Regions from separate parts of the Embleya sp. NPDC055664 genome, predicted to be linked through region 1. Evidence: predicted binding sites of a transcription regulator. Region 1 holds the regulator's gene; the other holds the start of a gene.
What was found. The regulator HspR, encoded in region 1, represses chaperone genes until heat shock. The targets are predictions, from matches to a motif close to TTGAGNNNNNNNNNCTCAA.

Region 1 (4,353 bases):
ACGGCGAACTGGCGGGCGGCTTCAAGTCGGTCGCCGAGTCGCTGGAGTCGATCGTGGCCAAGATGGGGCTGCAGAGCTTCGGTTCGAAGGGCGACCCGTTCGACCCGACGGTGCACGAGGCGCTGCTGCACTCGTACGCGACCGATGTCACCGAACCCACGTGTGTGGAGATCCTGCAGCCCGGTTATCAAGTGGGCGAGCGGATCATCCGTCCGGCACGGGTGGCGGTCGCGGAACCCACGGCGGAGGCCGAGGGCGGTCCGGAGGAGTCGGGCGAAGCGGCCGGCAGCTGAACCGTCACCGGGAACGAGACGACGAGAAGCGGAGAGGAGGGACGCCGATGCGCGGGTGGTGTGAATCCGGAAACGGGCGCTCGGAGCACGAGGGCACCCCGACCCGATCGGCGAGGGGCGCATGAGTACGAAGGACTACCTGGAGAAGGACTACTACAAGGTGCTCGGCGTCCCCAAGGACGCCGGCACCGCCGAGATCAAGAAGGCGTATCGCAAGCTCGCCGTCGAGTTCCACCCGGACAAGAACAAGGGTGACACGAAGGCCGAGGAGCGCTTCAAGGAGATCTCGGAGGCCTACGACGTACTGGCCGACGACAAGCGGCGCAAGGAATACGACGAGGCCCGGACCCTGTTCGGCAGCGGCGGCGGCTTTCGCGGCACCGGCGGCGGACAGTCCGGCACCGGCGGCTTCCCGTTCGACCTCGGCGACATCTTCGGCGGCCAGCAGGGCGGCGCGGGCAACACCGGCGGTCTGGGCGACATCTTCGGCGGCCTGTTCGGCGGCGGTCGCCAGACCGGGCGCCAGCAGCCCCGGCGCGGTACCGACGTGGAATCCGAGGTCACCCTCGGCTTCGCCGACGCGGTCGACGGCGCGACCGTGCCGATCCGGCTGACCAGTTCGGAACCGTGTCGGCACTGCAACGGCACGGGCGCGGCCGCGGGCACCACCCCGCGGATGTGCCCGACCTGCGCGGGCTCCGGCAACGTCAGCCGGCCGCAGGGCGGTTTCGGCTTCTCCGAGCCGTGCCGCGACTGCAAGGGCCGCGGGCTGCTCGTGGACGACCCGTGCATCGTGTGCAACGGCAGTGGCCGGGCCAAGAGTTCGCGCACGATGCAGGTCCGAATCCCGGCCGGGGTCCAGGACGGGCAGCGCATCCGGCTCAAGGGCAAGGGCGCGCCCGGCGAGCGCGGCGGCCCGGCCGGCGACCTGTACGTCGTGGTGCACGTCAAGGCCCACGCCGTCTTCGGACGCAAGGGCGACAACCTCACGGTCACCGTGCCGGTCACCTTCCCGGAGGCCGCGCTCGGGGCGGACGTCACCGTACCCACGCTCGGCGGCATCCCGGTCACGCTCAAGCTCCCCGCGGGCACGGGCAACGGCCGCACGCTGCGGGTGCGCGGACGCGGGGCGGCACGCAAGGACGGCACTCGGGGCGACCTCCTGGTCACCATCGAGGTGACGGTCCCTCAGCAGCTGAACGACAAGGCGCGCGAAGCGCTGGAGGCGTTCCGCGAGGCGACCGTCGCGCACGATCCCCGAGCCGATCTGTTGGACGCGGCGAAGGGGGCATGACATGCGACCGGGCGGCTTGGGCGGTGGAGGTATCGGCGGTGGGCACGGCTTCGAGATCGACGAGACCTCTCCGGTCTACGTGATCTCGGTCGCCGCCCAGCTGTCCGGCCTGCACCCGCAGACGTTGCGACAGTACGACCGCCTCGGCCTGGTCTCGCCGGACCGTACGGCGGGCCGGGGGCGGCGCTATTCCGCCCGCGACATCGTGCAGTTGCGCGAGGTGCAGCGGCTCTCCCAGGAGGCCGGCATCAACCTCGCCGGGATCAAGCGGATCCTGGAGCTGGAGAACCAGGTGCTCGCGCTGCGCATGCGCGTGGCCGAGATGGAGCACGCGCTGCACGAGGCGACGGACGCGAGCGCCCGGCGCGAGGCGGCCGTACACGCGTCCTACCGGCGCGATCTGGTCCCGGTCCGGCCGCAGGCCGGCACCGCGCTCGTGGTGTGGAAGCCGCGGCGCGGGCGTTCGGACTGACGGCCGCGACGACGTCGAGGAGGCGGTACGGCCCCGGCCGTGCCCCCTCCTCGCCGTTTTTTGTGCGGTCTCGGCGCTTCTTCGACGCAGCCTCGACGCTTCCTTGATGCGGCTCGCTACGCGTCAGTAGGGTCGCCGCATGAAGCCGAATCGTCGGGACGTCCTGAAGTACTCGGCCGCGAGCGCGGCACTGCTCGGAGTGGCCGCGTGCTCCGACGACGACAAGGACAAGCCCGACGGGAAGTCGAGCGACGCACCCAAGTCGGGCGCGCCCAAGCCGGCCGGCGCGGCCGGCACCACGCTGGAGCGCACCCTCGTGCTCGGCCCGCCCGGACCGGGCGGCTACCGCAAGATCGTTGCCGGACCCGGTGAACCACACCTGCTGCGCAGCGAGTTGATGCCCGGCGGCAGCTCGGGCGATAAGGCGAAGCGACGCTCCCTGGTCGCGTTCACCCAGTTGACCGACATCCACATCCAGGATTCGCAGTCGACCGCGCGCGTGGACTTCCTCGACCGGCACAGCGACAAGGACCAGCCGTTCGCCAAGCTGCTGCCCTTCCAGTCGGCGTACCGCCCGCAGGAGGTGCTGACCGCGCAGATCGCCGAGGCGATGGTGCAGTCGCTCAACCGGATCGGCAAGGGTCCGGCCCTGGGCGCGCCGCTGGCCTTCACGATCTGCACCGGCGACAACACCGACAACATCCAGTTCAACGAGCTGCGCTGGTACATCGACGTGCTCGACGGCGGCAAGAAGGTCACGCCCGACTCGGGCGATCGCAACAGGTACGAGGGCCCGATGGACGCGGTGGCGTACCACGAGCGCTACTGGCACCCCGACGGCACGCCGCCCGGGCAGAAGGACGACGTGCCGCGCGCCCAGTACGGCTATCCCACCGTGCCGGGCCTGCTGGACGCGTGCCGGCGGCCGTTCGAGGCGACCGGCCTGAAGACCCCCTGGTACAGCGCCTACGGCAACCACGACGGCCTGGTCCAGGGCAACCTGCCGGTCAGCGAACTGCTGGGCAAGGTCGCGGTCGGCGACGAGAAGGTGCTCGACATATCCCCCGGGCAGACCGTGGCCGCGCTGGCCCTCGGACTGCAGAGCGGCAAGCCCGACGCGCTGGCCGCGCTGCTGGCCGGCTCCAAGCGCAAGGTCACCGCCGACCCGGATCGTCGCCTCGTCGACCGCGCGGAGACGATCAAGGAGCACTTCAACACCACCGGCCTGCCCAAGGGCCACGGCTTCACCCAGCAGAACCTGGACACCAGGACCGCGTACTACACCTTCGACCAGGGCCCGGTGCGCTGCCTGGTCCTGGACACGGTGAACTCGTACGGCTCGGACTCGGGATGCCTGGACCCGACCCAGTTCGCCTGGCTGGAGGACCAGCTGGTCAAGGGCAGTTCGAGCCATCTCGACGAGCAGGGCAAGGTCGTCCAGGGCACCGGTCAGGACAAGCTGTTCGTGCTGTTCAGCCACCACACCATCGAGACGATGACCAACAAGACCGTGCCGGCCGGGGAGCCCGCGCGGATCCTGGGGCCGCAGGTGCAGGCGCTGCTGCTGCGGTTCCCGAACGTGGTGTTGTGGGTCAACGGGCACACCCACGACAACTACGTGAAGCCCTACCCGCGACCGGCGGGCAGCGCGGTCCCCGGCGGGTTCTGGGAGGTCAACACCGCGTCGCACATCGACTGGCCCTCCCAGTCGCGGATCGTGGAGATCGCCGACAACACGAACGGGACCCTGTCCATCTTCGGCACGATCATCGACTCGGCCGGCCCGGAATCACACGGCAACAAACTCGACTCCCCCCTGGCCCTGGCCGCCCTGGCCCGCGAACTCGCCGGCAACGACTGGCAGGAGCGAGACCGCCCCGACCCGAAGGTCGACGGCCGCCGAGGCCGCCTGGAGGACCGCAACGTGGAACTCCTGGTCCCGGCCCCGGCGTGGCTCAAGTAGCCGGAAGCACAACCCGCCGGACAGGCCGATCCCACCCCGGGGCCATCTCCGGCCCGAGCCGATTCCGGCCCTCTCCAACCCGAGCCGATTCCAGCCCGTCCGGCGTTTGAGGACAAGCAGGCCGCAGGCCGGCCGGCCCGGGCCCGGGCCGATCACAGCCCGTCCGGCGCATGAGGACCGGCAGGCCGGCCGCGTCGACCCACGCCGACGAGCGCCGTGGGCTCACCACACCACCGTCACCACTCGTGCGCAGCGCGACTTCGAGCGTTTGACGAGTTCGCCGTTGGGGCGGTCGCTGCCCGCGACCCAGGCCATCGCCTCGCCGGGGCTG
Region 2 (4,353 bases), on a different contig from region 1:
CACGGCATCCACGCGTCCATGACCGTGTTCGGCCCCGACGAGACCGCCGAGCCCACGATCGTCGCCGCCCTGACCGAGCGCGCCTGGAACGTGGTTCTGATCGGCGGCGGCATTCGCAAGTCGGAAGACCTCCTCCCGCTCTTCGAACAGACCGTCAACCTCGTCCGCACCCACGCCCCCGGCGCGGCCATAGCGTTCAACACCACCGCAGACACCATCGTCGAAGCCGCCCAACGCCACCTCTGACGCTGCGCCGATGAGTTTTCGGTGGTTGTGGGGTCTACCCGTCGACGACATAGGGAGGACACCATGCGCAAGATCATCGTTTGTACGTTCCTGACGCTCGACGGCGTCATGCAGGCGCCGGGTGGGCCGGACGAGGACGCGGAGAGCGGCTTCGAGCACGGCGGCTGGCAGAAGCCGGTGACCGACGAGGAGGTCGGCGCGGGCATCGCCGAGTGGTACGAGGACTCCGACGCGATGCTGCTGGGCCGCAAGACATACGACATCTTCGCGTCGTACTGGCCGACCGCCGATCCCGACAATCCGTTCACCGAGCGGATGAACAGCATGCGCAAGTACGTGGCGTCTCGGACCCTGACATCCGTCGAGTGGCGGAACTCCACGCTGTTGGAGGGCGACATCGCCGATGCCGTCCGCGCGTTGAAGGCATCCGAGGGCGGCAACATCAACGTCGTCGGCAGCGGCGACCTCGCCCAGACCCTCATGCGGCACGACCTCGTCGACGAGTACCGGTTGACCATCCACCCGGTGATCATCGGCACCGGAAAGCGGCTGTTCGCCGACGGAGCGATCCCCACCGCGCTGGAGCCGGTCGGCGTCTCGACGACCAAGGGCGGCACCGTCCTCGGCATCTACCGACCGAAGGGCAAGCCCACCTACGACAGCTACCAGTAGCTCACAGGCCACCTTCGCCGCCCCGAACCCCGCCGGGCCCAGCGCGATCGCGGCGCCGAGCGCGGGTGCACCCATGACCACGAACGAGGCGCGCCACCCCCGGCAACGGAGAGTCCGGTACAGCCGCCCGACCACCCCCGGTCTGGCGGTATCCCGCCGTCAACGTCACACGTCCCGAACCGCTTCGCAGTCGCCCCGCACTGCCTCGCATCCGCCCCGGGCGGCGCCCGCCTCGCGCGTTTGGGCGCCGCGCCGGTATGAGGCCGTACGGCTGACGACGTACGCGGATCGATGTACGGCGAAGTCGTGCCTGCGCGTGATGATCCGACTACTCGCCGCAGGGAGTCTGGGTGTGTGAGTGCTCCCACAGTGGGAGCGACACATCGACCCGGAGGCAAAGAAATGCGCTCTCTTACTCGTTCTCGCCGATATGTGTCCTGGACGGCTATCGCCACCCTCTCGTTCGCGACCGCCGGCGTCGTCGTGTCCGCCGCACCCGCCGCCACAGCCGCAGTCCCCGCCGTGGAGCCTTTGGACTGCGCCGTGATCGTCAATCAGGACACCCACGTCGGGTTTCCCACCTGGCGGTGGGCGGACGTCCGCAACGACTGTGGGCGTCGCATGAACCTGAGCGTCCAGGTCTCGGGCTGGCCCGACCCGGAATGCCAATACCTTGCCGGCGGTGAGACCAAGCGTTTCCGCTGGGACTCGACCGGTGGCCCGGCCAACTACGTGTGGGACTGCGGCGGCTGATGTCGCCATCCTCCCCACGCTGTGGACAAGGGCCCCGGATCGCTCGCGATCCGGGGCCCTTCGGCGTTCCGAGCCCCCCGATACCCCACGCGCCCGGTCACAGCCGTGGTCGCCGCGGGCCGGCCAAAGGACGACTTCGCCCAGGGCGAACAGGGGGCGGGGTGGGTGGGGGAACAAAGAGGGGCTCGTGTTTCTTGAGTCGGTACAGCGCAAGTTTTTCGACTGTGGCCACTGAAGGGGCATGACATGAGCGAGACCATCGGGACCCTGACCCTGCCGGTTCTTCCGCTGGACGACGTCGTCGTCCTCCCCGGCATGGTGGTCCCGCTCGAACTCGACGACGCGGAGACCCGTGCCGCCGTGGATGCCGCGCGGGCCGCCGCGGGGCGGTCCACCGGGCCCGGCGTCCGTAGTGAGAGCAAGGCGCGGGTGCTGCTTGTTCCGCGTGACGACGGGCAGTACCCGGCGGTGGGCACGCTCGGCGTGATCGAGCAGGTCGGCCGGCTGCCCGGAGGTGAGTCGGTCGTGGTGGTGCGCGGCGAGGGCCGGGTGCGGATCGGCAGCGGCACCACCGGCCCCGGCGCGGCGCTGTGGGTCGAGGCGACCCGGGTGCCGGACGTCGAGGCCGACGAACGCACCCTGGAGCTGGCCCGGGAGTACAAGGCCCTGGTCACCACCGTGCTCGGCAAGCGCGGTGCGTGGCAGGTGGTGGACCACGTCCAGGCTCTGGAGGACGCCGGCGACCTGGCGGACAACTCCGGCTACGCCCCCTACCTGAGCCTGCAGCAGAAGATCGAGGTGCTCCAGACGATCGACGTCCAGGAGCGGCTGACCAAGGTGGTCGGCTGGACCCGGGACCACCTCGCCGAGCTGGACGTGGCCGAGACGATCCGCAAGGACGTCCAGGAGGGCATGGACAAGCAGCAGCGCGAGTTCCTGCTCAAGCAGCAGTTGGCCGCGGTGCGCAAGGAGCTGAACGAGCTCAACGGCACCCCGGACAGCGAGGAGGAGGACTACCGGGCGCGGGTCGAGGCCGCGAACCTGCCGGAGAAGGTCCTGGAGGCCGCGCTCAAGGAGGTCGACAAGCTGGAGCACGCCTCCGACGCGTCGCCCGAGGGCGGCTGGATCCGGACCTGGCTGGACACGGTCCTGGAGATTCCCTGGAACGAGCGCAGCGAGGACGCGTACGACGTCGCCGAGGCGCGCGCGATCCTGGACGCGGACCACTCCGGTCTGGACGACGTCAAGGAGCGCATCGTCGAATACCTGGCGGTCCGCAAGCGCCGCGAGGAGCGCGGTCTGGGCGTGGTCGGCGGCCGGCGCTCCGGCGCGGTGCTCGCCCTGGTCGGCCCGCCCGGAGTCGGCAAGACCTCGCTCGGCGAGTCGGTGGCCCGCGCGATGGGCCGCTCGTTCGTCCGGGTCGCCCTCGGTGGCGTCCGCGACGAGGCCGAGATCCGCGGCCACCGCCGCACCTACGTCGGCGCGCTGCCGGGCCGGATCGTCCGGGCGATCAAGGAGGCGGGCAGCATGAACCCCGTCGTCCTGCTCGACGAGATCGACAAGGTCGGCTCGGACTACCGGGGCGACCCGACCGCGGCGCTGCTCGAAGTGCTCGACCCGGCCCAGAACCACACCTTCCGCGACCACTACCTGGAGGTCGAACTCGACCTGTCCGACGTGGTGTTCCTGGCCACCGCCAACGTCCTGGAGACCATCCCCGAGCCGCTGCTCGACCGGATGGAGCTGGTCCGCCTGGACGGGTACACCGAGGACGAGAAGGTGGTCATCGCCCGGGACCACCTGATCAAGCGTCAGTTGGACAAGGCGGGCCTGGATGCCACCGAGGTGTCCTTCACCGAGGATGCACTGCGGCTGCTCGCGGGCGAGTACACCCGCGAGGCGGGCGTCCGCACCCTGGAGCGTTCGATCGCCCGCGTGCTGCGCAAGGTCGCGGCCCGGCAGGCGCTCGACGCCGCGTCGCACCCGCTGCCGATCACGGTGGACGCGGGCGACCTGCGCGACTACCTCGGCCGGCCCCGGCACACCCCGGAGTCGCTGCTGAGCAAGGCCGAACAGCGCACGGCGGTGCCGGGCGTGGCCACCGGCCTGGCGGTCACCGGCGCGGGCGGCGACGTGCTCTACATCGAGGCATCGCTCGCGGACGCCGAGACCGGCGGCACCGGATTGACCCTGACCGGCCAACTCGGCGACGTGATGAAGGAGTCGGCCCAGATCGCGCTGTCCTACCTGCGCTCGCGCGGGGCGGAGCTGGAGGTGCCGGTGGGCGACCTCAAGGACCGCGGCGTGCACATCCACGTCCCGGCCGGAGCGGTCCCCAAGGACGGCCCGAGCGCCGGTGTCACGATGACCACCGCGCTGGTGTCGCTGCTGACCGGGCGGCCGGTCCGCTCCGACGTGGCGATGACCGGTGAGGTCTCGCTCACCGGCCGGGTGTTGCCGATCGGCGGCGTGAAGCAGAAGCTGCTCGCCGCCGAACGCGCCGGTGTGACCACGGTGTTGATCCCCAAGCGCAACGAGGCCGACCTGGACGACGTGCCCGAGGAGATCCTGAGCCGGCTCACGGTCCACGCGGTCGCCGACGTCCGCGAGGTCCTGCACCTGGCCCTCGAACCCGCCGACAGTCGGCAGGTCGTGGCCGCCTGACCCTCGGCGATGTCCCGA

Region 2: lon (endopeptidase La) is a predicted target of HspR. The motif match lies at 1,866-1,884, and genes of this name have one in related genera.

The regions. Positions count from the first base shown of each region.
Region 1 is NZ_JBSHGZ010000007.1:308,903-313,255, reverse strand. Features, by position in the region: gene grpE (nucleotide exchange factor GrpE) at 1-293, shown strand, start outside; gene dnaJ (molecular chaperone DnaJ) at 415-1,587, shown strand; gene ACWGR4_RS15740 (heat shock protein transcriptional repressor HspR) at 1,589-2,059, shown strand; gene ACWGR4_RS15735 (TIGR03767 family metallophosphoesterase) at 2,199-4,022, shown strand; gene ACWGR4_RS15730 (nucleoside/nucleotide kinase family protein) at 4,245-4,353, opposite strand, start outside.
Region 2 is NZ_JBSHGZ010000001.1:526,234-530,586, forward strand. Features, by position in the region: gene ACWGR4_RS02235 (hypothetical protein) at 1-246, shown strand, start outside; gene ACWGR4_RS02240 (dihydrofolate reductase family protein) at 310-918, shown strand; gene ACWGR4_RS02245 (hypothetical protein) at 1,351-1,671, shown strand; gene lon (endopeptidase La) at 1,918-4,335, shown strand.